One region of the Streptomyces sp. NPDC093018 genome, then DNA from elsewhere that is predicted to be linked to it. Evidence: riboswitches for the same ligand, from Rfam matches in the RefSeq annotation. Region 1 holds a riboswitch; each other region holds the start of a gene.
What was found. A riboswitch is a leader RNA that binds a small molecule or an ion and turns the genes downstream of it on or off. The one in region 1 is predicted to bind thiamine pyrophosphate.

Region 1 (9,806 bases):
CGGCCTGTACTGCCGTGCCGACGACCGCGGCGACCCGGTCATCCAGCTCGCCCCGCCGCTGATCTCCAACCAGGAGACGTTCGACGAGATCGAGCAGATCCTGCGGGCCACCCTCACGGAGGCGTGGACCAAGCTGTAATCAGCTGACGGTGTGACCGCGACCGGCCCCGGAGCCGCCCGTTCGAGTGAGAACGGCGGCCCGGGGCCGTGTGCTGTCCGGCCACCGTGCGGCGGCTGCCTAGCGTGCCAGTGACCGATCGGCCCTGCCTTCGTTCCCCCGTATGGAGGAACGGGCACGGGAAAAACGGATCAGAACCGAGGTGTACGCCCATGGAGGCTCCGCCGGACAACGATGTGCTCTGGGCACGCTCCCTGCACTTCACGCACCCCGACGGCTCCCCCGGACTCGCCGGGGTCTCGATCGCCGTCCGGGAGGGTGAGATCCTCGCCGTCAGCGGCCCCCGGGGCAGCGGCAAAACGACTTTGCTGCGCTGTCTGTCCGGCCTGGAGCCGGTGCGCGAGGGCGAGGTCTGGTTCAACAGCACCCCCGTGCACACCCTCGGCCCGGCACACCGCGAGCGGCTGCGCCGCGACCGCTTCTGCTGGATCGGCCCCGAACCGGGCCTGGTGCCCGAGCTGAACGCCTGGGAGAACACGGCGCTGCCGCTGATGCTGCGCGGCACCAGCCGCCGCCGGGCCAAGACCACCGCGCTGGAGTGGCTGGAGCGCCTGGACATCGGGGAGGCGGCCCGCAAGCGCCCGCACCGGCTGCGCCAGTCCGAACGCCAGCGGGTCTCCATCGCCCGTGCGCTGGCCCCGGCGCCCACCGTGCTGTTCGCCGACGAGCCGACGGCCCCGCTGCACCGCGCCGACCGCGGCCATGTGCTGCGCACCCTCACCAGCGCCGCCCGCTCGCACGGCATCACCGTGGTCCTCGCCACCCACGACCCGGAGACCGCGGCCCTCGCCGACCGCACGGTGAACCTGCTGGACGGCCGGCCGGTGCGGACCGTACACCTGCCGGAGATCCCCGACGCGGAAGGCCGGACCGCGTGCTCGATCTCCGTCTGAGCCGCGCGGCCCGGCCCGCCGTCCAGCTGCGCCGCCTGCTGGTGGCGGCGGCCTCCGCGGGCACCGGGTTCCTGCTGCTGTCCTGCCTCGGCTACGCCCTCAAGCGCCCCGAGGCCGCGGGCTCGGGCGCGCTGCGCCTGGCCTGGTGCGTGGTGCCGGTCGCCGCCACGGTGTACCTCACGCTCGCCGTGGCCCGCACCGACCCCGGCACCCGCCCGCGCCCCGGCCTCTCCGCCATCGGCCTCGGGCCGGCCCGGCTGATGGCCGTCTCCGCCCTGGTCACGGCCCTGTCCACCACCCTGGGCTCGCTCGTCGCCCTCTCCCTCTTCCTGCATCTGCGGGGCGACCTGAGGGGAATGCCGTTCGACGGCGCGGGCGCGTCCTTCCTGGCCGCAGGCAAGTCCCTGCCGCTCGCGGCGACCCTGACCCTGCTGGCGGTGGTACCGGTGGTGGCGACGGTCGCGGTGGCGCTGGCCCTGCGCCCGCGGGACCCACGGCCGGTGGCGCGGCCGCAGCGGAGGTATCTGCCGTTCGTCCGGCAGGCCGCGGGTCCGGCCGCGGAGGGCTGCCCCGCCGGGACGGAGGCGGGGGGCACCGGGGCCGCTCCCGCCGCCGCGGGCGGCCCGCCGGACCCGGACAGCCGGATCGACCCCCGGTTCGCGCCGCCACCGCGCCCCGGCAAGGCCGACGACGACAAGGGCCCCGGCGACACCCCCTTCGGCCTCCCCTGGGCGGTCGCCCTCGTGGCCGCCGGTCTCACCGCCCAGGCGTACGCGGGCCGCACACCCCCCACCCCCGTCTTCACCTTCAGCACCGTCCCCACCGGCGCGGGCCTCTTCCTCCTCGGCTGGCTCCTCACCGCCGTCGGCCTGGTCCTGGCCGCCCCCGGCCTCACCCATCTGTGCGGCCGGCTCCTGCAGTGCGCCCGCCCCGGCGCCCTCCGCCTCCTCGCGGGCCGGGGTCTGATGGCGGAGGCCACCAGGATCGGCCGCCCCCTCGGCATCCTGTGCGCGGTCACCGCCGCCGGGTACGCCATCACCACCCTGTACGACGCCCCCGGCCGCCCCTTCGGCCCGCTGAGCGCCCTCGGCGCCCTGGTCGTCGCCGGCTGCGCCTTCGCCACTTTGCTGACGGTGGCAGTCGAAACCCGCCAGTGCCGCGCCGAGACCACCGACGCGCTGCTGCGCCTCGGCGCCCCCACGGGGGTGCTGCGCGGCGCCGCCGCCCTGCGCGCGGTCACCCTGCTGGCCTTCTTCACGCCGCTCACCCTGGCGATCGCCGCGCTGGCCGCCTTTCCGCTGACCCGCTGAGCCACTGAGCCACTGAGCTGCTGAAGGCTTGGGGGCTTGGGGGCTTGGGGGCTGCTTGGGTCACCGAGCACGGCTCGCTCGCCCGCGCCGGGTTCACGGTCGCCACCGGTGGCGGTCCCGGCGCGATGGAGGCGGCGAACCTCGGCGCGTACGCCGCCCCGTTCGCGGACACGCTGCCGGACGAGGCGCCGGTGTGCCGCCGGCCAAGGCGCCCCACGGACCCGCACCCGGCACTCCCGAAGTGCCCCGCGCGGCGCTCATCCGAAGTTCGACTTCTCCAGCCAGAACTCCAGCACCGCACGCTCTCCCACGACTTCGAGCCCCGGCGCGTCCAGCGGCAGCCGCCGGTAGAAGGCGAGCAGCACCGAGGTCAGCGGCCCGCGCAACGCGACCGTCGCCTTCTCGTGGCCGCGCCGCCAGCCGACCCCCTTCTCGTCCATCTCGACCAGCCACTCGGCGTTCAACTCCGGCTGGGCGTCGGTGGCGTGCAGATGGATGCTGCGCGCGGACCCGTGCAGATCCGCGGCCCACGCACGGGCACCGGTGCGCTGCACCCACTCCACCAGCTCCAGCCACTCGTCCAGCGCGTCGACGGCGATATCGGGCGCGAGCTCGTACGGCGCCCCCGCGGTGAGCGCCGCGTCGGCGCGGTGGACGGTGATCTCATGGGTCATCCGGCGCGCCCAGAAACCGCTGGTTGCCATGCCGGTCCAGCTCCACACCTCAAGGTCGGGGCCCGCCTCGCGCAGCGCGCCGACGACCAGTTCGCCGCACTCCGCGAGCCACGCGTCCAGCGCGGCCGGATCACCCTGCTCCTCGGGGCCGCCACCGAGCGGAATCCGGTCCCACGGGATCATCTCCTGGGCCCGCTCCCGCACCAGCGTGCCGGACCAGCGCAGGGCGCCGCCCATGTGTCGTACGAGCCGTTCCAGTGACCACTCCGGGCAGGTCGGGACCGTGGCCGACAGCTCCGCGCCGGAGGCGATCACTTCCCTCAACTGCCCTACTTGGAGGGCGATTTCGTCGCAGTACCGCTCATGTGCGAGGTAGGTCATGGGCCCACCCTAGGCGGCGGGCGTTCAGTCGAGCACGACGATTTCGGCGGCGTCGAACTCCGCGCCCACCGTGTCCCCGCTCTCCGGCGCGTCCCGCAGCGCGCAGGCCGCTTCGAGGCGGGGGCCGTCCTCGGGCTGGAGATGGACGGCGACATGGGTGCCCTTGAAGGTGCGGGCGGCAACCGTGCAGGTCAGCCCGGTGTCGGCGGGGACGAGCCGTACCCCGGCGGGCCGGACGAGCAGGGTCCTGGCACCCTGCGGGGCGTCCTGCGGAACCGGCAGTTTGCCCCAGGGGCTGTCGGCGACCGCGCCCGCGACCGTCGCCGGGACCACGTTCTCGAAGCCGAGGAAGCGGGCCACGAACGCGTCGGCGGGGCGCCGCCAGACGTCGAGTGGCGCCCCGGACTGGGCGATCCGGCCGTCCCGCATCACCACCACCCGGTCGGCCAGCGCGAACGCCTCGCCCTGGTCGTGGGTGACGGCGAGCACGGTCGTACCCAACCGTCCGAAGAGTTCGCGGAGTTCGACCACGAGACGTTCGCGCAGCGAGCGGTCGAGCTGGCCGAGGGGTTCGTCCAGCATCAGCAGCCGGGGCCGGGGGGCGAGCGCGCGGGCGAGGGCGACGCGCTGCTGCTCGCCGCCGGACAGCGCGGCCACCGCCCGGCGGGCCGCGCCCGGCAGCCCGACCAGTTCCAGCAACTCGCCCACCCGGGCGTCCCGTTCGCCCTTCGCCACGCCGTGCATCCGCAGCCCGAACGCCACATTGGCGCCGACGTCGCGCTGCGGGAAGAGCTGGTGGTCCTGGAACATCAGGCCGACCCCGCGCTGATGCGCGGGCACCCCGCCCTGGTCCCGCCCGGCGAGCGACACCTGCCCGGCGTCCAGGGGCTGGAGTCCGGCGACCGCCCGCAGCAGGGTGGACTTGCCGCTGCCGCTGGGCCCGAGCACGCACACCACCTGGTGCTCGGCGACCTCCAGGTCCACCGCGTCCAGCACGGCCCGCCCGCCGAAGCGCACGGTCGCGCCCTGAAGGCTCAGCATCAGAACTCCCCTGTCCGGTCCGTCCGCAGCCGCTCCAGGAGGAGCAGGGCGGCGGCGCACACCACCATCAGAATGGTCGAAAGGGCCATCGCCTGGCCGTAGTTGAGATCGCCGGGGCGGCTGAGCAGGCGGGCCACGGCGACCGGCAGGGTCGGGTTGCCGGGCCGGGCGATGAACACGGTCGCGCCGAACTCGCCGAGCGAGACGGCGAACGCGAACCCGGCCGCGACCAGCAACGCCCGCCGCACCAGCGGGAGATCGATCTCCCGCCACACCCGCCAGGGCGAGGCCCCGAGCACGGCCGCCGCCTCCCGCAGCCGGGTGTCGACGGCGCGCAGCACCGGCAGCATGGTGCGCACCACGAACGGGGCGCCGACCAGGGCCTGGGCGAGCGGCACCAGGATCCAGGACTGGCGCAGGTCCAGCGGTGGCTTGTCGAGCGCGATCAGGAAGCCGAAGCCGACGGTCACGGCGGACACCCCGAGCGGCAGCATCAGCAGCGCGTCGAAGCCCCGTACCAGGCGGCCCGCGTCCCGGCGGGCCAGCGCCGCGGCGGCGAGGCCGCCGATCAGCACGGCGATGGCGGTGGCGACGACGGCGTACTGGAGCGAGGTCCACACCGCGTGCACCGGCGCCACCAGGAACGTACCGCCGTCGGTGCGGGTCAGCGCCCGGTAGTAGCCGAAGCCGGGGGCGTCCAGGGAGCGGCGGACAAGGACGGCGAGCGGCAGCACCAGGAGCAGCGCCACAGTGGCGAGGACGCCGGCGAGCAGGGCCCGCTGCCCGGCGCCGCGCGGCCGCCGCGCGGTGAGCCGGGGGTCGACCAGGCGCAGGGCGCTCTCCCGGCGCCGTACCGTCCAGGCGTGCACGCCGAGGATGGCGCCGACGGCGGCGAACTGCACGAGGGTGAGGACGGCGGCCGTGGTCAGGTCGAAGACCTCGGAGGTCTGCCGGTAGATCTCCACTTCGAGGGTGGAGAAGGTGGGGCCGCCGAGGATCTGGACGACGCCGAAGGAGGTGAAGGTGAACAGGAACACCATCAGCGCGGCGGCGGCCACGGCGGGCCCGAGGGCGGGCAGCGTCACCTTCCGCCAGGCGGCGAACGGTGAGGCGCCGAGCATCCGCGCGGCCTCCTCCTGGCGGGGGTCGAGCTGGGCCCACAGCCCGCCCACGGTCCGTACGACGACCGCGTAGTTGAAGAAGACGTGCGCGAGCAGGATCGCCCACACGGTGGTGTCCAGCCGTACGCCCCACAGCTGGTCGAGCAGTCCGCCGTGGCCGACGAGCGCGAGGAAGGCGCTGCCGGCGACGACGGTGGGCAGCACGAACGGGACGGTGACGACGGCCCGCAGCACCTGTTTGCCGGGGAAGTCGAGGCGGGCGAAGACGAACGCGGCGGGCAGCGCGAGCAGCAGGGTGAGCGCGGTGGAGGCGAGCGCCTGCCAGGTGGTGAACCACAGCACCTGCCGGATGTCCGGCTGGGCGACCACGTCCGCGATCCGCCCGAACTGCCAGCCGCCGTCGGTCTTCAGGCCGCGGGCCACGATCGCGGCGACGGGCCAGGCGAAGAACAGGGCGAAGAACGCGACGGGCAGGGCCATCAGCCCCAGCCGCGCCGCGCTCCCGCGCCGTGTCCGCGCGCGGGCGGTCACTTCAGTACGAGTGACGTCCACGTCTTGACCCACTGATCACGGTCGGCGGCGATCTTCTCGGGGGCCATCGTCTCGGGGTGCCGGGCCGGCGGACCGTACTTGGTGAAGTCGGCCGGTACCTCGGCGCCCGCGACCACCGGGTAGACGTACATGTTCAGCGGCATGTCCTGCTGGAACTCCTTGGAGACCAGGAAGTCGAGGAACGCCTTGGCGCCCTTGGGGTTCTTCGCGTTGCTCAGCAGCCCGGCGAACTCGATCTGCCGGAAGCAGGTGCCGGTCGCCACGCCGGTGGGGGCGGTGGCGGGGCGCTTCTTGGCGTAGATCACCTCGGCGGGCGGGGAGGAGGCGTACGACACGACGAGCGGCCGGTCGCCGCCGGCCTTCTTGCCCTCCGAGGAGCCGGAGAACTCCTGGTAGTAGGCCTGCTCCCAGCCGTCGACGACCTTGACGCCGTTGGCCTTGAGCTTCTTCCAGTAGTCCTGCCAGCCGTTGTCCCCGAACCGCGCGGCGCTGCCCAGCAGAAAGCCGAGGCCCGGCGAGGCGGTGGCCGCGTTCTCGGTGACCAGGAGGTTCTTGTACTGGGGCTTGGCGAGGTCGGCGTAGGACTGCGGCGGGGCGAGGTGGTGCTCGCTGAAGTACGCCTTGTCGTAGTTGACGCAGATGTCGCCGTAGTCGACGGGCGTGACGCGGTGCTTGCCGTCGAGCTGGTACTGGGCGCCGACCTTGTCCAGGCCCTTGGCGGTGTACGGCTGGAACAGCCCGTTGTCGAGGGCGCGGGAGAGCAGGGTGTTGTCGACGCCGAAGAGGACGTCGCCCTGGGGGTTGTCCTTGGTCAGGATGGCCTTGTTGACGGCCTGTCCGGCGTCGCCGTCCTTGAGGACGCGGACCTTGTACCCGGAGCGCTTCTCGAAGTCCGCGAGCACGCTCTTGGAGACGGCCCACGAGTCATGGCTGACGAGCGTGACGGTCTTGCCGTCCGCCTTGTCCTGGCCCTGGTTCGAGCCGCACGCGGACAGCGCGACCAGGCCGAGCCCGACCGCCGCGACCACGAAGGTCTTGTTGTGCACTTGGTTGTCCTCCTGGGGTTGACCAGGAAGAACGCGGCCCTGTCCGGAGCATCCGGACAGGGCTCAACAGCTTGAGTAGTGACCGAACTTCCTACCCAGAATGACCTGGGCGAGGTTCAGAGGGTCTGCGGCCTGGTGCCGCACTCTCAGCGCTGTGGCGCTCCCCTGTCGGAATATGAAGATGTTTCGACTAATTCAATAATGAAGATGTGATGGAACGGGCTCAGACTACCGCTCGGTGGCGGCGAGCTGACCACAGGCTCCGTCGATCTCCTGCCCACGGGTGTCCCGGATCGTCACCGGCACGCCGTGCGCGGCGATCGCCTCCACGAACGCCTTCTCGTCCTCGGGCCGCGAGGCCGTCCACTTGGAGCCCGGAGTCGGGTTCAGCGGGATGAGGTTGACGTGCACGGGCCTGCCGCGCAGCAGCCGGCCGAGCCGGTCGCCGCGCCATGCCTGGTCGTTGATGTCACGGATGAGCGCGTACTCGATCGACAGCCGGCGGCCGCTCTTCTCGGCGTACTCGAACCCGGCGTCCAGCACCTCGCGCACCTTCCACCGCGTGTTCACGGGGACGAGGGTGTCGCGCAGCTCGTCGTCCGGGGCGTGCAGCGAGATCGCCAGACGGCACTTGAAGCCCTCGTCGGAGAACCGGTGGATGGCCGGCACCAGCCCGACCGTGGAGACGGTGATGCCGCGCTGGGAGAGACCGAGGCCGTCCGGCGCGGGGTCGGTGAGCGCGCGGATGGCGCCGACGACCCGCTTGTAGTTGGCGAGCGGCTCGCCCATGCCCATGAACACGATGTTCGACAGCCGCGCCGGGCCGCCCGGCACCTCGCCGTCGCGCAGCGCCCGCATGCCGTCCACGATCTGGTGGACGATCTCCGCGGTGGACAGATTGCGGTCCAGGCCGGCCTGCCCGGTCGCGCAGAACGGGCAGTTCATTCCGCAGCCCGCCTGCGAGCTGATGCACATGGTGACCCGGTCCGGGTACCGCATCAGCACGGACTCCACGAGGGTGCCGTCGAACAGCCGCCACAGCGTCTTGCGGGTGGTGCCCTCGTCGGTCGACAGATGCCGGACGACCGTCATCAGCTCCGGGAACAGCGCCTCGCGCAGCTTCTCCCGGGAGCCGGCCGGGATGTCGGTCCACTGCTCGGGGTCGTGCGCGTACCGCGCGAAGTAGTGCTGCGAAAGCTGCTTGGCACGGAACGGCTTCTCACCGATCCCGGCCACCGCTTCCTTGCGCTCGGCGGGCGAGAGATCGGCGAGATGCCGCGGCGGCTTCTTGGCTCCGCGCGGCGCGACAAAGGTGAGTTCTCCGGGCTTGGGCATGGTGGTACCAGTGTCGCAGATCCATTGGGGTGGCCCGCGGCATGCGTTCGCCCAGGCCGGACGGCGGTACGGCCCCAGGACGTGACGCCGTTCACAGCGCGGTGGTCCCCGGTCCGCCGCCGGCCTTGTGCCCGGCCCCGCCTACATCGGTTTCGGTTTGATCAGCGCGAAGGGGGCGCCCTGGGGGTCGGCGACCACGGTCATCCGGCCGGCCATCATGTCGAAGGGCGGGGCGAGGACCGTGCCGTTGCGTTTGACCAGGGCGTCCACGGTGGAGTCGACGTCGTCGACCGCGAAGTAGGTCAGCCAGTGGGCCGGGGCGCCGGGCGGGTCGGTGGCGAGCTGGGTGACGCCGCCGACCGCGCGGCCGCCGACCAGCAGCGCCCAGTAGGAGTCCGCGCCCTCCATGGGCTCGATCTCGATGCCGAACGCCTCGCCGTAGAAGCCGGTGGCGCCGGGCACATCGCTGGTGTGCAGCTCGTTCCAGGTCAGCGCGCCGGCCTCGTTGACCACCTGGGCGCCGGAGAACTCGCCGGGCTGCCAGACGCCGAAGACGGCGCCCTGCGGGTCGGCGGCGATCAGCATGCGGCCGAGGCTGCCGACGTCCATCACCGGGACGATCAGGGTGCCACCCGCCGAGACGATCGCGTCCTGGGTGGCCTGGGCGTCGGTGGACGCCAGATAGCTGGTCCAGACGGTGGGCGGCGGCTCCGGCATGTCCTGAGGCTTGGGACCGAGGCCCGCCACGGCCTTGCCGTGCAGCTCGCAGACCGTGTAGCCGCCGAACTCGGCCGGTCCCGGCTGCCCCTGCCAGCCCAGCAGATCGCGGTAGAAGTCCAGCGCGGCCTGCTGGTCCGACGCCATCAGGTCGACCCAGCACGGGGTGCCGGTCGCGTACGGAGTGGTGACTTCGGGCATCTCTCGCTCTCCCTACCAGGGGCTACCGGGGGCCACGCCACGGGCCGCTCTCTGCCACCATCGTGTGGCCAAACGTGAGCGCCCGCGCGTCGGAGAGGCGAGGCACTTCGAGGCCGGACGAGCGGACGGCCGTACGACGACGGGCCCCGTCCTGGGATCAGGAGGGGGCCCGTACGGCCGTGACGGCGCGCGCTACCGGGTTTCGTCAGGTGGAGCCGACGAAGAGCACCAGCAGCAGCCAGACCACCGGCGCCGTGGGCAGCAGGGAGTCCAGCCGGTCCATGATGCCGCCGTGGCCCGGGAGCAGGGTGCCCATGTCCTTGATGCCCAGGTCGCGCTTGATCATGGACTCGCCGA
Region 2 (9,806 bases), on a different contig from region 1:
GCACTCCCCTGGACACCGCCCGGGAGACGGGCGCCACCGGGGGCGCGGTGCCGCCGCCCGCGCTGGCCGGGCCGCGGGGCGCGCTGCACCCGGCCAACACCACGGCGATACCGGGCCTGTTCGCGGTCGGCGGCTGGTCCCACCCGGGCGGCGGGCTGCCGCACGCGGGCATGTCGGGCGCGCTGGTGTCGGGGCTGATCGTGGAGGGCCCGGACTTCCGGGGCTCGCAGTGACCCGCCCGTGAGCCGGGCCGGGCCCCGGCCGGGGGCCCGGGCCTCGCTCCGGTCGGTGTCCGCGTCTCAGTAGCGGTACTGCTGCTGCTCGTCGTACCCGGCGCCCGGCTGCTGCCGGCCATGGCCCTGGTAGGGGTACGGCTGCTCCTGCGGGAGTTCGCCGCCCTGGCCCTCGTCGGTGCGCTGCTGCGGCACCCACACCCCGCCGGCCGGGGTCTCCCCGTAACCGGCGGTGGCGTACGGGTCCTGGGGGTAGCCCTGCTGGCCGCCGTACTGCTGGCCGTAGCCGGGGTCGTAGCCGTCGCCGGGGTAGGACTGGCTGCCGATGTAGGGGTCCGAGTAGTTGGCGTAGCCCTGCTGTGCGGCGGCGTCGTAGCCATAGCCCTGTTGCTGTCCGTAACCGGAGTAGTCGTAGGACTGGCCCTGCTGCTGGGCGGCATGGGTGGCGGTGTCGCCGTAGACGCCGTAGTTGCCGGTGTCCTCCGGCAGGGGCAGCGGCTCGTAGACGGAGGCGGGCTCGGCGGCCGGGGGACGCGCGGGCGAGAAGACGTCGTCGCGGTCGTAGTCGTCGTACGCGTCCGGTACGGAGCCGTCCTGGGCGTAGGGGTCCTGACCGGGGGCCAGGTCGTCGTCCGTGCCGGTGGCGGCGGGCGCGGGGGCCTCCGCGGCCTGGGCCTGGCGGTCGCCGCGGCCGCGGCGGCGCTTGCTGCCGCCGGATTCCACGGCGCCGGCCTCGGGCCGCCGGACCGCCCAACCGGCCACGAAACCGCGGCGGAAGGAGAGCGTGACCAGAGTCTGCCCGATGGCGAAGGCGATCGCGCCCGCCCCGATCACGAGGACGGACGGCATCATGACGCCGACCACCACCCCGAGGAAGCCCGCGAAGGCGAGCAGCCGCCAGCGCAGCCGCGCCTTGTACTGCAGCAGCACCTCGGCGAGCAACCACAGCGCGACGCCGCCGAATGCGATGTAGAGGACCGTCCAGCCCATGTACGCCCCTCTCCCAGTGGCCGTTACGCAGTGTGTCTCAACACCACGCGGCAGGTCTAGGCCTGCGGGGGGTGGTGCAGGCCCAGGTTCTCGTAGATCTCCAGGGTCGCCGTGGAGCTGTTGAGCGTGATGAAGTGCAGTCCGGGCACGCCTTCGGACAGCAGTCGCGCGCAGAACTCCGTGGCGAAGTCGATACCGATGGAGCGTACCGCCGCCGGATCGTCCTTCGCTGCGAGGATCCGCTCTTTCAGGGCGTCCGGGAACTGAGCGTTGCTGAGCTTGGGCAGCCGCTCCAGCATGCGCACGCTGGTGACCGGCAGGATCTCCGGGATGACCGGGGTGTCGCAACCCGCCTCCAGCACCCGGTCGCGCAGCCGCAGATAGGACTCGGGCTGGAAGAACATCTGGGTGATGGCGTAGTCGGCGCCCGCGCGGCACTTGTCCACGAAATGGGCGACATCGGTGTCCCAGTCCGCGGAGCGGGGGTGCATCTCCGGGAAGGCCGCGACGCCCACGCAGAAGTCGCCCGACTCCTTGATGAGGCGCACCAGTTCGGCCGCGTAGGTCAGGCCCTTGGGGTGCGCCACCCACGCGCCCATGGGGTCGCCGGGCGGGTCGCCGCGCACGGCGAGCATGTTGCGGATCCCGGCGTCGGCGTACTGGCCGATGATGTTGCGCAGTTCGGCGATGGAGTGGTCGACCGCGGTGAGGTGGGCGACCGGGGTGAGCGTGGTGTCGGCGACGATCTGCTGCGTCTCCTTGACGGTGCCCGCGCGGGTCGAGCCGCCGGCGCCGTAGGTCACGGAGACGAAGTCGGGGGCGACCGCCTCGACCCTGCGCAGCGCGGTCCACAGGTTCCGCTCGCCCTTGGGGGTCTTCGGCGCCGAGAACTCGAAGGAGTACGTGGTCTTGCCGCCGGCGAGCATGTCACGCACGGTCCGTGCGCGATCAGTCCTGGTGGATGCGGTTCCGAGGGCCATACCCGCAGGTTAGCCAGGGGACGCCGGTCCCCCAACCGAACTCCGGAAATTTGCCCGAATTGTCGACTTACTGTCCACCCCTTGGGACGCGCTTCCGAGACGGGCCTTTCAGGACTGCCGCAGCCGCCGGGCGAACTCGGCCGCGGCGGCGCCCGGGTCGTCGGCCTCGGTGAGCGCCCGCACCACGACGACCCGGCGGGCCCCGGCCGCAAGGACCTCGTCCAGATTGCCGAGGTCGATGCCGCCGATGGCGAACCAGGGGCGCTCGGTGCCGAGCGCGGCGGTGTACCGGACCAGGTCGAGGCCCGGGGCGGGACGGCCGGGCTTGGTGGGGGTGGGCCAGCAGGGCCCGGTGCAGAAGTAGTCCACACCCACCTGGACGGCGGCCGCGGCGGCCTCGTCCTCGGCGTGGGTGGAACGGCCGATCAGCACGTCCTCGCCGAGGATCGCGCGGGCCGCGGGGACCGGCAGGTCGCCCTGGCCGAGGTGGAGCACATCGGCGCCGGCGGCATGGGCGACGTCGGCCCGGTCGTTGACCGCGAGGAGCCGGCCGTGCCGGGCGCAGGCCTCGGCGAAGACCTCCAGGCAGGCCAGTTCCTCGGCGGCCTCCATGCCCTTGTCGCGCAGCTGCACGATGTCGACACCGCCGGCCAGCACCGCGTCCAGGAACTCGGGCAGGTCGCCCTGGCGCCTGCGGGCGTCCGTGCACAGGTACAGCCGGGCGTCGGCGAGCTCGGCGCGGGCGGTGTCGGACATGCGTGGGGCCCCCGGGGGTCGGTGTGTGTGCTGGGCGGGCGGTGGCGCACGGCGCGCGGAGCGTCGTACGCCACCCCCTCAGGCAGTCGGGCTCAGACGATCGAGCTCAGACGGTCGGGCTCAGACGGCGAGCGCCTGGGCGCGGCGCTTCACCTCCGTGCCGCGATTCTCGCTGAGGGCCTGCGCGGGGGTGCCGGGCAGGGTCGGGTCGGGGGTGAAGAGCCATTCGATCATCTCTTCGGCCGTGAAGCCGTCGTCCCGCAGGAGCGTCAGGGTTCCGGTCAGGCCCTTGACGATCTTGTCCCCGTCGATGAAGGCGGCGGGAACGTGCAGCGCGCGGTTCTCGCCTCGGCGTACTGCGATGAGCTGGCCGTCCTTGACCATCTGCCGTACACGCGTCACCTCGATGCCGAACTGTTCGGCGATGTCGGGGAGGGTGAGCCAGGCGGGGACGAGAGCGTCGATCTTCGTGTCAATCTCGGTCACGAGTACTAGCGTAGGCGTTCGGCCGGGTGTGGTGCTTTATGCCGGTGCGCCGGTGGCGGCTTCAGCCGGTCGTGGCGTCCTTCAGCGGCCGGCCCGGATCCGCCAGCGCCGCCGCGTCCAGCGGGCGGCCCGCCTCGATCAGCTTGCGGCCCTGGGCGAGATCGCGCGGCCGGCCCACGGCCAGCAGGGCGACCAGGCGGTCCTCGCGCAGCCAGCACACCGTCCAGGCGGGGCCCGCGGGGTCGCCGCGCCGGACCAGCCGGTCGGCGGCGGCGTGGTGGCCCGCGTACTGGACGAACCGGCCGAACTGCTCGGACCAGAAGTACGGCACCGGGTCGTAGACGGCGGTGGTCTCGCCGAGGATGCCGGCGGCGACGGTGCGCGGGCCCTGGAGGGCGTTGTCCCAGTGGTGCACGAGGAGGCGTTCGCCGTAGCGGGCCGAGGGGAAGGAGGCGCAGTCGCCGACCGCGTACACATCGGGTGCGGAGGCGCGCAGCCGGGCGTCGGTGACGACCTCGCCCGACGCGCCCAGCTCGATGCCGGAGCCGGTCAGCCAGCCGGTGGCGGGGCGGGCGCCGATGCCGACGACGACCGCGCCCGCGGGCAGCCGGGTGCCGTCGGACAGCACCACCGCGCCGGGCTCGACGCGCTCCACGCGTGCGCCGGTGCGCAGTTCGGCGCCGCTGTCGGCGTACCAGCGGGCCATGGGGGCGGCGACCTCGGCGGGCAGCACCCCGGCGAGCGGCCGGTCGGCGGCCTCGACGACGGTCACCGCGCAGCCGGCCTCCCGGGCGGCCGTGGCGAACTCGGCGCCGATCCAGCCGGCGCCGACGACCACGATGTCGTGCTGCCGGGCGAGCACCGGCCGCAGCCGTTCGGCGTCGTCCAGGGTGCGCAGCAGATGCACGCCGGGGACGCCCTCGGTGCCGGGCAGGGTGACCGGTTCGGCGCCGGTGGCGAGCACCAGGACGTCGTACGGCACCGGGCCCGCCTCGGTGTCCAGTTCATGGTCGGAGGGGCGGGCCCCGAGTACCTCGCAGCCGAGCCTGAGGTCCACGCCGAGCGCGTCGAAGTCGAGGTCGAAGGCGGAGCCCTCGGCCTTGCCGAGCAGGACGGCCTTGGACAGCGGCGGCCGGTCGTACGGCTGGTGCGGTTCGGCGCCGATGACGGTCACCTCGCCCGCGAAACCCCTCTCCCGCAGGGCGACCGCGGTCTGCACCCCGGCCATGCCCGCGCCGACGACGACCACGCGCCGGATCCCTGCCGTGCCCTCCTGGGCTGTCTGCTCGCTCACCCGATCACCATAGACAGATGACGATCAGTCAGTCAGGGGGCGGGCGCGGTGACCTGTTCCACGACGCTCGTGCCGGAGCCGGGTTTCGACTCCCATTCCCAGGTCTCCTCCAGGCGCACCCGGCCGTCGGGCAGTTCCACGACCGTGGACGCGCAGTGGCCGCAGGCCGTGCTGCCGTCGGTGCGCAGCTGCACGTACCGGAAGTCCAGGCGGTCGCCCGCGCGGGTGCCGACCAGATGGCCGCGGACGATGTCGCCGCCCCGGTACTCGGCCCAGATCGCGCCGCCTTCCTCGTGGTAGGCGAAGCGGGTCCGGGTACCGACCTGACCTGCGGACTGGTCGGCGACGGGGGCGAGGACCAGTCCGTCCAGCGACGGGGCCATGACCAAGGGCTCCCTTACGGGTGACGAGGGGGGCGGGCTAGGGTGGCCACCGTACAAGCACTCGCGGGAGCCCGGACGCACCGGGCTGAGAGGGAGGCTGGCGGCCTCCGACCGTACGAACCTGATCCGGGTCATGCCGGCGAAGGGAGGGGCTGGACGCCCATGCCGTCACGTACGTCATACACATCCGATACGCCACACGTGTCCCGTACGTCCCCTGCGTCCGAGGGGTCGGGCACGTCCGACGTCCTGGTCGTCGGGGGCGGGATCATCGGTCTGGTCACGGCCTGGCGCGCGGCGCGCCGGGGGCTCGCGACGGCCCTGGTGGATCCGGCTCCGGGCGGCGGGGCCGCGCAGGTCGCGGCCGGGATGCTGGCCGCGGTCACCGAACTGCACTACGGCGAGGAGACGCTGCTCGCCCTCAATCTGGAGTCGGCGCGCCGCTACCCCGGCTTCGTGGCCGAGCTGACCGAGGCGAGCGGCCGGGACCTCGGCTACCGGCGCTGCGGCACGCTCGCGGTCGCGCTGGACGCCGACGACCGCGCCCATCTGCGTGAACTGCATGCCCTCCAGCAGCGCTGCGGCCTGGACGCGCAGTGGCTGTCGGGGCGGGAGTGCCGCCGCCTGGAGCCGATGCTGGCGCCTGGGGTGCGCGGCGGGCTGCGGGTCGACGGCGACCACCAGATCGATCCGCGCCGGCTGGCCGCGGCGCTGGTGACCGCGTGCGAGCGGGCCGGGGTGGTGTTCCACCGGGTGTGGGCGCAGCGGCTGGACGTCATACGGGACCGGGCCGTCGGGGTCACCACGGCGGACGGGGCGCCGCTCACCGCCGGGCAGGTGGTGCTCGCGGGCGGCAGCCTCAGCGGGCGGCTCGCGGGGGTGCCCCGGGAGCTGGTGCCGCCGGTGCGGCCGGTGAAGGGGCAGGTGCTGCGGCTGGCGGTGCCCGAGCGGTACGCGCCGTTCCTCAGCCGGACCGTGCGGGCCGTGGTCCGCGGCGGGCAGTTGTACCTGGTGCCCCGGGAGAACGGCGAGCTGGTCGTCGGCGCCACCAGCGAGGAGCTGGGCTGGGACACGACGGTCACCGCGGGCGGGGTGTACGAGCTGTTGCGCGACGCGCACGAGCTGGTGCCGGGCATCACCGAGCTGCCGCTCACCGAGACCCGGGCCGGGCTGCGGCCCGGGTCCCCTGACAACGCGCCGCTGCTCGGGCCGTCCGGGCTCGACGGGCTGCTGCTGGCGACCGGGCACCACCGCAACGGGGTGCTGCTCACGCCGGTCACCGGGGATGTGATGGGGCAGTTGCTGGCGGGAGGCCCGCTGCCCGAGGAAGCCCGTCCGTTCACGCCGGAGCGCTTCGGCGCGCCGCGCACGCAGCAACTGGAGCAGACCGTATGAGCGCCGTGTCGTCCACCATCACCGTCTCCGTCAACGGGGAGCGCCGGGAGATCGCGCCGGGAACCGCGCTCGACGCCGTCGTACGGTCCCTCGTGCGAGCCCCCGCCGGGGTGGCGGCGGCCGTCAACGAGACGGTCGTACCGCGCACGGAGTGGGCCGGGACCGCGCTCGCCGAGGGCGACCGGGTCGAGGTGCTCACCGCGGTGCAGGGGGGCTGAGTCATGACCGACGATCGCCTGGTCATCGGGGGTACGGCCTTCGGGTCGCGGTTGATCATGGGTACCGGCGGGGCGCCCAGCCTCGATGTGCTGGAGCGGGCGCTGGTGGCTTCGGGGACGGAGCTGACGACGGTCGCGATGCGGCGGGTCGATCCGTCCGTGCACGGCTCGGTGCTGTCCGTGCTGGAGAAGCTCGGCATCCGGGTGCTGCCGAACACGGCGGGGTGCTTCACCGCCGGGGAGGCCGTGCTCACGGCGCGTCTCGCGCGCGAGGCGCTGGGGACGTCGCTGGTGAAGCTGGAGGTCATCGCCGACGAGCGGACGCTGCTGCCGGATCCGGTGGAGCTGCTGGAGGCCGCGGAGACGCTGGTGGACGACGGGTTCACGGTGCTGCCGTACACCAATGACGATCCGGTGCTCGCGCGGAAGCTGGAGGACGTGGGGTGCGCGGCGGTGATGCCGCTGGGGTCGCCGATCGGGTCGGGGCTCGGGATCCGCAATCCGCACAACTTCCAGTTGATCGTGGAGCGGGCGGGGGTGCCGGTGATCCTGGACGCGGGGGCGGGGACGGCGTCGGACGTGGCGCTGGCGATGGAGCTGGGGTGTGCGGGGGTGATGCTGGCGTCGGCGGTGACGCGGGCGCGCGAGCCGGAGGTGATGGCGGCGGCGATGCGGCACGCGGTGACCGGGGGGCGGCTGGCACGGGTGGCGGGGCGGATACCTCGCCGGTACTGGGCGGAGGCGTCCTCGCCCGCGGCGGGCCTGGCCGTGCTCGACCCCGAACGCCCGGCGTTCTGAACCGGCGCCCGCACACCACCCTCGTCTCCCACCCACGCATCACCCGAAACTCTCGCCTGAGAGGCCGGACCTCTCCGTGGGGCGCGATCTCCGTCGGCGGCTCTCCGCTCGTGCGCGAGTCCGCGCCTCCCGCGGAATATGGCGTCCCTGCGTAAGAAGCGTCACAGGTCGGCTTCAGTGCCCTGGTGGGAGAGGCGGAGGGGCGGGGGATGTCCGTGGGGGCTCGTAGACTCGGCGTGTGGACATGACCCTTCAGGACGCCCTCGTCGGGCAGGTGCTCGACGGTCGGTATCGCGTGGACGCGCGGATCGCGGCCGGCGGGATGGCGACGGTGTACCGGGCGCTGGACATGCGCCTGGACCGGGTGCTCGCGCTGAAGGTGATGCATCCCGCGCTGGCGGCCGACGGCGTCTTCGTGGAGCGGTTCATCCGCGAGGCGAAGTCCGCGGCCCGGCTCGACCATCCGAACGTGGTGCAGGTCTTCGACCAGGGCACCGACCGCACGTACGTGTACATGGCGATGGAGTACGTCGCCGGGTGCACCCTGCGTGACGTGCTGCGCGAGCGCGGCGCGCTGCGGCCGCGTGCCGCGCTGGACATCCTGGAGCCGGTGCTCGCCGCGCTCGGCGCCGCCCACCGGGCCGGTTTCGTGCACCGCGACATGAAGCCCGAGAACGTGCTGATAGGCGACGACGGACGGGTCAAGGTCGCCGACTTCGGCCTGGTCCGCTCCGTGGATACGGTGACCAGTACGACCGGCTCCGTGCTCGGCACCGTCGCCTACCTCGCCCCCGAGCAGATCGACCAGGGCACCGCCGACCCCCGCGTCGACGTGTACGCCTGCGGTGTCGTGCTCTACGAGATGCTGACCGGCGCCAAGCCGCACTCCGGGGACACTCCCGCGCAGGTGCTCTACCGGCACATCAACGAGGACGTGCCGCCGCCCTCCGCACTGGTGCCGGGGCTGGCCCCGCGGCTGGACGAACTGGTCGCCTCGGCCACCGCCCGCAACCCCGAGGTGCGCCCCCGCGACGCGGTCGCGCTGCTCGCCGAGGCCCGCGAGACCCGCGCGGCGCTGACCGAGGAGCAGCTGGACGCCGTACCGCCGGGTGCCAGGACGGTGGAGCACGAGAACGCGGAGAACCGTACGAGCGTGATCCCGCGCGCGCTCACCGTGCCCCGCCCGCTCCCCGTCAACGAGGACGGCGACGGCGTCAGCCACACCACCCGCTTCCAGGCCTCGCCCGCGGAGCCCCCGCGCCGGTCCCGGCGGCTCATGCTCACCATCGCCGTCGCCGTGCTCCTGGTGCTCGGCGCCGGCACCGGGGTCTGGTACATCAACTCCGGCCAGTTCACCAAGGTCCCGCCGCTGCTGACGAAGACCGAGGCACAGGCCCGGGACCGCCTCCAGGACGCCGGGCTGCACATCGGGAAGGTGAAGCGGGCCTACGACGACACCGTCGAGCGCGGCACCGTGATCAGCAGCGACCCGGCGCCCGGGGCCCGGATCCGGGACCATGACGCGGTGGCGCTGACCATCTCGCTCGGCCCGGAGACGGTCAAGGTGCCGGATCTGGCCGGCCTGCCGCTCGCCGAGGCCCGGCAGAAGCTCAAGGCGGCCGGTCTGGAGCCCGGCATGGTCAGTCGGGGGTTCAGCGACGACGTCGACGCGGGCGCCGTGATCTCCACCGCCCCCACATCGGGCACCGAGCGGCACGCGGGCTCGGCGATCGCGCTGACCGTCAGCAAGGGCAGCCCGATCGACGTGCCGGACGTCACCGGCGACGACCCGGCCGACGCGCGGCAGGAGCTGACGAGCGCCGGGCTCAAGGTGAAGATCGCGAGCGAGCAGGTCAACTCCGAGTACGACAAGGGCAAGGTGGCCCGGCAGAGCCCCGGCGACGGCAAGCAGGCCGCCGCGGGCGACACGGTGACGCTCACCCTGTCCAAGGGCCCGCAGATGATCGAGGTCCCGGACGTGACCGGCGACAGCGTGGACGACGCCCACCAGGCGCTGGAGGACGCCGGGTTCAAGGTCAACGACGACCGCGGAATCCTCGGGCTGTTCGGCGACACCGTGCAGAAGCAGTCCGTCGAGGGCGGGAAGAGCGCGCCCAAGGGGTCCACGATCACGATCACCATCAGGTGAGCCCGTGGCGCCCGGACGGCGAGCCGGTGACCGGGTTCACCCCCGGCGCCGGTCCGGGCGCGCCCGCGGACATGACACCCTGAACGGGTGAGTTCCGTTTCCTCGTCCCTCCCCCGGTCCCTTC
Region 3 (9,806 bases), on a different contig from region 1:
GACCGGATTCTCGCCGAGGAGCAGAGCGCGGGCTGAGACGCCGAGGGACGGGGCAGGGACGCTCCGCCCGGTGCCATGGGACCGTGCAGTAACGCTTCTTCAGGAGGCCCCGCACAGGGCCTCGTACGGGCTTCCACGCAGGCTTCCACGCAGGTCTCCACGCGGGCTGCCGCGCGCGGTGGCGGGCAGGGCGGCGGGCGGTGTCCGGTCCCCTGCCGGACGGCCCGCCCCACCCCGCGTCAGCGCTTCCGGCGCCGCCCCCGGCCACCACGGGCCGGCAGGGGCTGGGTGCCGGTGGAAGTCTCCGCGCCCGGGGCGCTCCGGTCGGCCGCCACCACCAGGGCGGCGAGCGCGGTGGTGACCGGCACCGAGGCGACCAGCCCGATGGAACCCACCAGGGTGCGCACGATCTCCTCGGCCACCAGCTCGCTGTTGGCCACCGCCCCCACGCTGCTCTGCGCGATGGAGAACAGCAGCAGCAGCGGCAGCGCGGCACCGGCGTAGGCGAGCACCAGGGTGTTGACGACGGACGCGATGTGGTCGCGGCCGATCCGGATGGCCGCCCGGTACAGACCGCGCGGGCCCATCGTGGGGTTGGCCTCGTGCAGCTCCCACACGGCGGAGGTCTGGGTGACCGTCACATCGTCCAGGACGCCGAGCGAGCCGATGATGACGCCGGCCAGCAGCAGACCGCTCATGTCGATCTTCGGATACAGCCCGTGGATCAGACCGGTGCTGTCGTCGGTGTTGCCGGTGAGGGCTGCCCAGCCGATGAACACGGAGCCGAGCAGACCGATCAGGGACAGCGAGATCAGCGTGCCGAGCACCGCGACGGACGTACGGGCCGACAGGCCGTGGCACATGTACAGGGCGATCAGCATGATGGCGCTCGACCCGATCACCGCCACCAGCAGGGGATTGGAGCCCTGGAGGACCGCGGGCAGGATGAACTGGTTCAGCACCAGGAAGCTCACCGCCAGCGCCACCAGGGCCATGACCCCGCGCAGCCGGCCCACCACCACGACGGCGAGCGCGAAGATGCCCGCGAGCAGCGCCATCGGGAACTTGCGGTTCACATCGGCGACCGAGTACTGGAGGTCCTTCGGAGCGGTCGGCTCGTAGGCGGCGATGACCTGCTCGCCCTGGTGCAGCTGCCGGGGCTGGTCGGGCTGCACGATCTCGGTGAACGTACGGCCCTTGTCCTTGCCGGTGTCGACCCGGACGGTCGCCTTCTTGCAGGTGCCGCCGGACTGCTGACCCGTCGAGGCTCCGCCGGAGGCATCACCGCTCGGCGCCCCGCCGCCGGCGTTCACCGAGGCGCAGCTCACCTCGGCCACCCGGGTCACGGTGGCCTGTTGGGTCTGCCGGTCGAAGCCGACACCGCTGTGCTTGTGCGCGGGAGCGCCACCGGGCCAGAGCACCACCAGACCGACCACGACCGCCGCGGCGAACGGGACGAGGATCGCCGCGATCACCTTGCGCAGATGCCGGGAGACGGGCGCGGCGGGGCCATGGCTGTGGCTGTGCCCGTGTCCATGCCCGTGCCCCGAGCCGTGTCCGTGGCTTGTGTCGTCGCTGTGCCCGCGCCCGTGGCCGTGATCCGGGGCCGGGGCAGGGCTCTGGGCCGGGGCCTGGGCTTGGCCGTGGTCGTGACGGTGGGCCTGGCTCGGGGATGCCGAGCCGTCGGGCCGGCGCGGGCCGGGCGGCTGGTACGGGTGCTGGTCCATCCGGGTCATCGCCAGATCATCGCAAGAACCGGGGAGGGCCCACTGTTCATCGCGTCACGGATGACGCTAGCGTGGAGACACCTTTGCACACGCGGGAGCTCGGAGCACCGGGCTGAGAGGGCGCTGACCTCCGTAGAAGCGATGTTTCACGTGGAACATGCGATGTTCCCCGGGAGACCTCGGACGACGGAAGCCGCTGCGTCGACCGCCGAACCTGTTACCGGGTAATGCCGGCGTAGGGAGTAGGTCTCATGACCAACAAGGACGCACGCACGCCTGCCTCCGTCCAGGACGACATGTCCTCGGAGGCCGGGAAGTCCATCGGCTGGCACAAGGCGTACGTCGAGGGCTCGCGCCCCGATCTGCGCGTGCCGGTCCGTCAGGTGCACCTCACCAACGGGCAGTCGGTCACGCTGTACGACACATCGGGCCCGTACACCGATCAGCTCGTCGACACGGACGTTCGCCGGGGGCTGGCGCCGCTGCGGGAGAACTGGATCATCGCCCGCGGTGACACCGAGGAGTATGCGGGCCGTCCCGTCCGTCCCGAGGACGACGGCATCAAGCACACCTCGCCGCGCGGCGGGCTGCGCAACCTGGACGCGGTCTTCCCGGGCCGTCCGCGCCAGCCGCGCCGGGGCCGGGGCGGGCAGGCGGTGACGCAGCTCGCGTATGCGCGCCGGGGCGAGATCACGCCCGAGATGGAGTTCGTGGCCCTCCGGGAGAACGTCTCCCCCGAGGTGGTCCGCGAGGAGATCGCGGCGGGCCGGGCGGTGCTGCCGGTCAACGTCAACCACCCGGAGATCGAGCCGATGATCATCGGCAAGCGGTTCCTGGTGAAGGTGAACGCCAACATCGGCAACTCCGCGGTGACGTCGTCCATCGAGGAGGAGGTCGAGAAGATGACCTGGGCGACCCGCTGGGGCGCCGACACGGTCATGGACCTCTCCACCGGCCGCAACATCCACACCACCCGCGAGTGGGTGCTGCGCAACTCCCCCGTCCCGATCGGCACGGTGCCGCTGTACCAGGCGCTGGAGAAGGTCGACGGCAGGGCGGAGGAGCTGACCTGGGAGATCTACAAGGACACCGTCATCGAGCAGGCCGAGCAGGGCGTGGACTACATGACCGTCCACGCGGGCGTACGGCTGCCGTTCGTACCGCTCACGGCCAATCGCAAGACCGGCATCGTCTCGCGGGGCGGCTCCATCATGGCCGCGTGGTGCCTGGCGCACCACAAGGACTCGTTCCTGTACGAGAACTTCGAGGAGCTGTGCGAGATCCTCGCCGCCTACGACGTCACGTACTCGCTGGGCGACGGACTGCGGCCCGGGTCCATCGCGGACGCCAATGACGAGGCCCAGTTCGCGGAGCTGCGCACGCTCGGGGAACTCGGCCGGATCGCCCGGCGGTTGAACGTACAGACGATGATCGAGGGCCCCGGGCATGTCCCGATGCACAAAATCAAGGAGAACATCGACCTCCAGCAGGAGATCTGCGACGAGGCCCCGTTCTATACGCTCGGCCCGCTGACCACCGACATCGCACCGGCGTACGACCACATCACCTCCGGTATCGGCGCCGCGATGATCGCCTGGTGGGGCACGGCGATGCTCTGCTACGTCACGCCGAAGGAACACCTGGGCCTGCCCAACCGGGACGATGTCAAGACCGGTGTCATCACCTACAAGATCGCCGCCCATGCGGCCGACCTCGCCAAGGGGCACCCGGGCGCGCAGGACTGGGACGACGCCCTCTCGGACGCGCGCTTCGAGTTCCGCTGGGAGGACCAGTTCAATCTGGCCCTCGACCCGGACACGGCCCGCGACTTCCATGACGAGACCCTTCCGGCCGAGCCCGCCAAGACGGCGCACTTCTGCTCCATGTGCGGCCCGAAGTTCTGCAGCATGAAGATCTCGCAGGACATCCGCCGCGAACACGGCGGCAACCGGACCGAGGTCGAGGAGGGCATGGCCCAGAAGTCCAAGGAGTTCGCCGAGGCCGGGAACCGGGTGTACCTGCCGATCGCGGACTGACGCGGACGCCGAGCGCCGCTCCGGCCGGGTCACCGGCTTCGGAGCGGCGCCTTGTCGGGCCGAAGGCCCCCGCCCGGTGGGGTCAGTCCGGCTGGTGTTCCGGGTCGGCGTGTTCCGAGCCGGTGTGGTCGGGGTGGTCGGCGAGGGCCTCCTGGAGGAAGGGGAGGATGCCGCGTTCCAGGAGGGCGGTCTCCCAGGCGGTTCTGGCTCTGGCGACCTCCTCGGTGGCGGCGTCGCGGGCCCGGGATTCGGGGGAGGACCCGTTGCGCAGGGCGGTCAGGAGGAGTCCGGCGGCGGCGACGAGAAGCGCGGCCACGGTCAGGGCCCCGAACACCCAGCCGGCGGTGAGCATGGTGCCGGCGAAGGACTGTCCGGGGTCCAGGGTTCTCAGGATGTAGCCGATGAGCAGGAATATCACCGCCGCGGTCGCGGACAGCAGCGGCGCCAGGACGGCGACGACCGCGACCGCGCCCGCGCCGTGCGCGGCGGCGAGATCCGTCGCGGCCGGATCCGGCTCGGCGGGGGCGGCGTCGGCCGCTCCCGGAGCCTGTTCCGGGTGGCGCAGTTCGTCGCGGATCCGCACATAGCGCTGGTACTCGGCGGCCGCGGCCGCCGAGATGAGCGCGGACGCGGCGATGGCCATGGTGCGCAGTTGCGCGGGGTTGAGCCGCTGTCCCACGGCGGCCAGTTCCGGTCGGTGTGGCGCGGAGCGCAGAACCTCGTCGAGGAGCCGCTCGAACTCCCGGCGGTCCTCGCTCCGCAGGTGCTGCGGAAGGCTGTTCATGTGCATCCCCCGATGCTCCGTAGGGCTTGGGGCTCGCGCAGCGGCGAGCCGTCGGGCAGAAACGGAGGGGAGCCTGCTACGGATAAGCCGATGGTAGAGCCGTGACGGCGCGTGGTGACAGGGGATTGCCGGAAATTGCGTCCCGGCCTGCGCGTACTCCGGTACGGCGGGGGCCGCCCGGGGAACGGTCAGTGCTCCAGCGGAAGTTGCCTCACCAGCAGCTTTCCGGCCATGGTCACTCCGCCGTCCATGGCGATGGCGAGCCCCTCGGCATAGACATGCGGACCCTCGACCACCGGATCGTTGCTCTCCTCGCCGTCCTCGGAGCCCACTTCGCCCAGCAGATAGGGGATGGGGCTGTGGCCGTGCACGATCCGGGTGCCGCCGTAGGTGTCCAGCAGGGAGCGCACGGCGTCGGCGCCGCCCTCGTCGCGGAAGGAGAAGCGCTTGGTGAGCTTGCGGAACAGGTCCCAGCACTCGTCCGCGTCATTGCGGGTGAGGCGCTCGCGGACGGTGTCGTTGACGGCCTCGATGGAGTCGCCGTAGTCGAGATAGGCGGTGGTGTCGGAATGCACCAGCAGATAGCCGTCGACCTCTTCGAGCGCGTCGAGGCGGGCCATCCACTGGAGATGGTGGTCCTGGAGGCGGTCCATGTCGGTCTTCTGACCGCCGTTGAGCAGCCAGGCCGCCTGGAACGTGGCGGTGCCCGCACCGGAGTTGACGGGCGTGTCGCCGAACCGCTTGGCGCCGAGCAGCAGCAGCTCGTGGTTGCCCATGAGGGCCTTGCAGTAGCCGCCGGCCGCGGCCGCCTCGGCGGACAGCCGCATCACCAGGTCGATGACGCCGATGCCGTCCGGTCCGCGGTCGGTGAAGTCGCCGAGGAACCACAGCCGGGTGGTGCCGGCGCACCACTGGCCCGCGTCGTCGATCAGCCCCTGCTCGCGCAGGGCGGCCATCAGTTCGTCGAGATAGCCGTGCACATCGCCGACGACGAAGAGCGGGCCGGGTCCCGCCGCGGGCTGCGCGGCCGGGGCGGCGGGCGCCGGGTCGACGGGCATCTGGAGCGTGTCGCCGCGGTTGATGACCGGCAGATCGCGCTGGGTGGGCGTGTACGCCTCGGGGTACGACTCCTCGGCGGGTGGCGCGCTCTCGCCCTGCTGGGTGTGGGGGACGTACGGACCGGACTCGTGGACGTACGCGGGCACCCGGAAGTCGCGCAGCGTCGCCGTCCGCTCCACCTCGGGTCCCTGACCGGCCCCCTGAGTCATCAGACCCCTCCACCATCGCGCCGCATCTGCACCGCTTCGGACTGCCTGGTCGCAGCGGTCCGCGGTGTCGTGGGCCCATCATAGGAATGCGCGTCGCGCCATGTGATGACCCAGGGGTGGTGAATCGGAACAAGACTCCGCTTCGCCGCGGCTTTCGCCCCGTTTGGGCAGGTGTTCGCCGGCGGTCGGAGGACCGCCGGCCCGGTACGGTCGGCGCGGCGGCGCGGTCCGACGGCATCCGGGGCCGCCGCCGAACACCGTCCGCGCCGTCCCCGAACGGCTTCCGCACCACCGCCCCGCAGGCCCGTCCTACGTGTCGTCGGGGGACCGCGGCGGGCTGACCGTCGTGCGCGGGGGCCGCCGCTGGGAGGACGTGCGCACGATCAGTTCGGTCGGTATGACCTGCTCGACCGGTTGCTCCGACTCCACGCCCTCGATCGCGTCGATGAGCAGCTGGACGACGGCCGTGCCGATGCGCCGCGGCTTGAGCGAGAGCGTGGTGACGGGCGGCTCGGTGCTGGCGTACACGGTGGACTCGCTGCAGCACACCAGCAGCAGATCGTCCGGGACGCGCAGCCCGTAGCGGCGGGCGGCGGCGAGGAGATCGGTGCCGTTGGGGTCGAACAGCCCGTAGACCGCGTCGGGCCGGTCGGGCCGGGCGAGCAGCCGGTCGGCGGCGACGGCGCCCGCGCACGGGTCGTGCGCCGGATAGGACTCGTAGACCGGGTCCTGGCCGACCCGCTCGCACCAGTGCAGATAGGCCGTGGTCGACAGATGGGTGTACGTGTCGGTCGAGGTGCCGGTGAGCAGCCCGATACGGCGGGCTCCGGCGGCGGCGAGATGGTCGAGGATGCCGAGGACGGCGGCCTCGTGGTCGTTGTCCACCCAGGCGGTGACCGGGAGCGCGCCCGCCGGGCGGCCGTCGGAGACGACGGGCAGGCCCTGGCGGACGAGTTCGCTGACCACCGGGTCCTGGTCGGAGGGGTCGATGACGACGGTGCCGTCGAGGGCGACGTTGGACCACACGTCGTGGCGGGAGGTCGCGGGCAGGATGACCAGGGCGTAGCCCCGGGCCAGCGCCGCCGAGGTGGCGGCCCGCGCCATCTCGGCGAAGTACGCGAACTCCGTGAAGGTGAAAGGTTCATCCCCGTACGTGGTCACGGTCAGGCCGATCAGACCCGACTTGCCGGTACGGAGGGTGCGGGCGGCGGCCGAGGGGCGGTACCCCAGCCGGTCGGCGACCTCGCGGACATGGCGACGGGTGGCGTCCGGGAGCCGGCCCTTGCCGTTGAGGGCGTCGGAGACGGTCGTGATGGAGACGCCGGCGGCGGCGGCCACGTCCCTGATGCCCGCCCGGCCCGGCCGACTGCCTCGACGTGAGGTTTCCGCGCGGCTCACCTGGTGCTTCCCTGCTGCTGTCATGGCGAGCCGATAGTAGGGCTCATGCGGTGGGGTAGTGCGGACGCATATGCACTCGTTGACAGTCACGTTTCTGCATGGTGATGCTGTGTTAACTGCCTGCGAATCTAAGGCAGTTGGGCGCTTTCTTGGCAAGACATAGCGTGACGGCGCGCATGAGCCTGCCAATGGTCCGATGTTTCGAAGAGGTCTCAACTCACCTGCACGGGTGATGCGCGCTACGGCGCAAGCCACCGGCGCATAGATATATGTACGGCGCGCCCCCCGAAAGATCCGCCTTCATAGGGCGATGCCCGGTGATGCCCCTGTTGTGGGCGTGAGTCCAGGAGCTTTGCCCACGGCCAGTACTCAGGGCAGCCGAATCCTCATATGGTGAGCAGTATTGGAAGCCGGCGGCGTCGACGGTCCGCCGGTGGTCGCGAGGAGGACTGCGGTGAGCGAGACGAGCCCCAAGCTGCGCGCCGAGCTGGAGGGTATCCCCACCTACAAGCCGGGCAAGCCGGCCGCGTCCGACGGACCGGTCGCCTACAAGCTGTCCTCGAACGAGAACCCGTACCCGCCGCTGCCCGGCGTGCTGGAGCGCGTGACCGCGGCCGCCGCCTCCTTCAACCGCTACCCCGACATGGCGTGTGCCGCCCTGACGGAGGAGCTGGCGGAGCGCTTCGGGGTGCCTGCCTCCCACGTGGCCACCGGCACAGGCTCGGTGGGCGTGGCCCAGCAGCTGATCCAGGCGACCAGCGGTCCCGGCGACGAGGTGATCTACGCCTGGCGCTCCTTCGAGGCGTACCCGATCATCACGCAGATCAACGGGGCCCGGTCGGTGCAGGTGCCGCTCACGTCCGGCGATGTGCACGACCTGGACGCGATGGCGGAGGCGATCACCGACCGGACGCGGCTGATCTTCGTCTGCAACCCGAACAACCCGACCGGCACGGTGGTACGGCGGGCCGAGCTGGAGCGCTTCCTGGACCGGGTGCCGAAGGACGTCCTGGTGGTGCTGGACGAGGCGTACCGGGAGTTCATCCGCGACCCCGAGGTGCCCGACGGCGTCGAGCTGTACCGGGAGCGGCCCAATGTCTGCGTTCTGCGGACCTTCTCCAAGGCGTACGGCCTCGCCGGGCTGCGGGTCGGTTTCGCGATCGCCCATGAGCCGGTGGCCGCCGCGCTGCGCAAGACAGCGGTGCCGTTCGGCGTGAGCCAGCTGGCGCAGGAGGCGGCGATCGCCTCCTTGCGGGCCGAGGACGAGCTGCTGGGCCGGGTCGGCTCGCTGGTCTGCGAGCGCAACCGCGTGGTCGACGCGCTGCGCGCGCAGGGCTGGACGGTGCCGGAGACGCAGGCCAACTTCGTGTGGATGAGGCTCGGGGAGCGTACGACGGAGTTCGCGCAGGCCTGTGAGGAGCACGGTGTCGTGGTCCGGCCGTTCGCGGGCGAGGGTGCCCGGGTCACGATCGGCGAGGCCGAGGCGAACGACATCTTCCTGAAGGTCTCGGAGGCCTTCCACAAGGACCTGTAATCCTGCTCACGACGCAGCTGTAATCCGGCTCACGCCGGAGGACACCACGGGCGCCCGGCTCTGCCGGGCGCCCGTTTCACGTGAAACAGGGACATCGGCGACATCTTCGCTGCTCACGGCGGGGGTTACCCGCGGTCCGAAGATCCATGCCCGAGTAACGGCCCCTTCGAAGGGACGTGTCGGGGACTTCGGAAATCTTGACTCCGAGGCAAGGGAACGGCCCCGGACTTCCTGGCCTAAAACTGGTGCGCCATAATGGCTTGTGAATGTGAACGCGTTCACAAGCGCGTCCCGTTTGCCCCGTATGTAGGTGACAGTCGGGGCGAATCGCCGCAGTACCACGGCGTAGTAAGGAGAGTGACGACGTGGACCTGGCATTGGCGCCGGAGACACTGGCGCGCTGGCAGTTCGGCATCACGACCGTCTACCACTTCCTGTTCGTCCCGCTGACGATCTCCCTGGCCGCCCTCACGGCCGGGTTGCAGACGGCCTGGGTGCGCACGGAGAAGGAGAAGTACCTCAGAGCGACGAAGTTCTGGGGGAAGCTCTTCCTGATCAACATCGCGATGGGTGTGGTCACCGGCATCGTGCAGGAGTTCCAGTTCGGCATGAACTGGTCCGCCTACTCGCGCTTCGTCGGTGACATCTTCGGCGCCCCGCTCGCCTTCGAGGCGCTGATCGCGTTCTTCTTCGAGTCCACGTTCATCGGGCTGTGGATCTTCGGCTGGGACAAGCTGCCGAAGAAGATCCACCTGGCCTGCATCTGGATGGTCTCGATCGGCACGATCCTGTCGGCGTACTTCATCCTCGCGGCCAACTCCTGGATGCAGCACCCGGTCGGCTACAAGATCGACAAGGCCAGGGGGCGCGCCGAGCTCACCGACTTCCTGGCGGTGCTCACCCAGAACACCGCGCTGAGCCAGGCCTTCCACACGCTGGCCGCCGCGTTCCTGACCGGTGGCGCCTTCATGGTCGGCATCTCCGCCTACCACCTGGCCCGCAAGAAGCACATCCGCGAGATGAAGACCTCGCTGCGGCTCGGTCTGATCACCGTGGTCA

Region 2: linked by a shared signal. The riboswitch ahead of thiO (glycine oxidase ThiO) and the one ahead of AB0N90_RS06775 (thiamine ABC transporter substrate-binding protein) in region 1 are both predicted to bind thiamine pyrophosphate.
Region 3: linked by a shared signal. The riboswitch ahead of thiC (phosphomethylpyrimidine synthase ThiC) and the one ahead of AB0N90_RS06775 (thiamine ABC transporter substrate-binding protein) in region 1 are both predicted to bind thiamine pyrophosphate.

Annotation. Positions count from the first base shown of each region.
Region 1 is NZ_JBFBFF010000002.1:635,928-645,733, reverse strand. It holds gene AB0N90_RS06805 (aspartate aminotransferase family protein) at 1-139, shown strand, start outside; gene AB0N90_RS06800 (ATP-binding cassette domain-containing protein) at 331-1,071, shown strand; gene AB0N90_RS06795 (hypothetical protein) at 1,053-2,381, shown strand; gene AB0N90_RS06790 (maleylpyruvate isomerase family mycothiol-dependent enzyme) at 2,639-3,436, opposite strand; gene AB0N90_RS06785 (ABC transporter ATP-binding protein) at 3,461-4,477, opposite strand; gene AB0N90_RS06780 (iron ABC transporter permease) at 4,477-6,078, opposite strand; gene AB0N90_RS06775 (thiamine ABC transporter substrate-binding protein) at 6,126-7,196, opposite strand; TPP riboswitch at 7,267-7,373, opposite strand; gene rlmN (23S rRNA (adenine(2503)-C(2))-methyltransferase RlmN) at 7,425-8,531, opposite strand; gene AB0N90_RS06765 (VOC family protein) at 8,673-9,449, opposite strand; gene AB0N90_RS06760 (phosphatidate cytidylyltransferase) at 9,655-9,806, opposite strand, start outside.
Region 2 is NZ_JBFBFF010000003.1:337,278-347,083, reverse strand. It holds gene AB0N90_RS08905 (NAD(P)/FAD-dependent oxidoreductase) at 1-233, shown strand, start outside; gene AB0N90_RS08900 (hypothetical protein) at 300-1,223, opposite strand; gene metF (methylenetetrahydrofolate reductase [NAD(P)H]) at 1,280-2,203, opposite strand; gene thiE (thiamine phosphate synthase) at 2,312-2,959, opposite strand; gene AB0N90_RS08885 (Rv2175c family DNA-binding protein) at 3,080-3,445, opposite strand; gene AB0N90_RS08880 (FAD-dependent oxidoreductase) at 3,507-4,739, opposite strand; gene AB0N90_RS08875 (hypothetical protein) at 4,772-5,122, opposite strand; TPP riboswitch at 5,176-5,287, shown strand; gene thiO (glycine oxidase ThiO) at 5,324-6,517, shown strand; gene thiS (sulfur carrier protein ThiS) at 6,514-6,735, shown strand; gene AB0N90_RS08860 (thiazole synthase) at 6,739-7,533, shown strand; gene pknB (Stk1 family PASTA domain-containing Ser/Thr kinase) at 7,772-9,682, shown strand; gene AB0N90_RS08850 (deoxyribonuclease IV) at 9,770-9,806, shown strand, end outside.
Region 3 is NZ_JBFBFF010000005.1:412,413-422,218, forward strand. It holds gene AB0N90_RS15185 (SsgA family sporulation/cell division regulator) at 1-36, shown strand, start outside; gene AB0N90_RS15190 (YibE/F family protein) at 240-1,736, opposite strand; TPP riboswitch at 1,809-1,986, shown strand; gene thiC (phosphomethylpyrimidine synthase ThiC) at 1,979-3,763, shown strand; gene AB0N90_RS15200 (hypothetical protein) at 3,846-4,553, opposite strand; gene AB0N90_RS15205 (metallophosphoesterase) at 4,736-5,815, opposite strand; gene AB0N90_RS15210 (LacI family DNA-binding transcriptional regulator) at 6,125-7,237, opposite strand; gene hisC (histidinol-phosphate transaminase) at 7,668-8,747, shown strand; gene AB0N90_RS15220 (cytochrome ubiquinol oxidase subunit I) at 9,113-9,806, shown strand, end outside.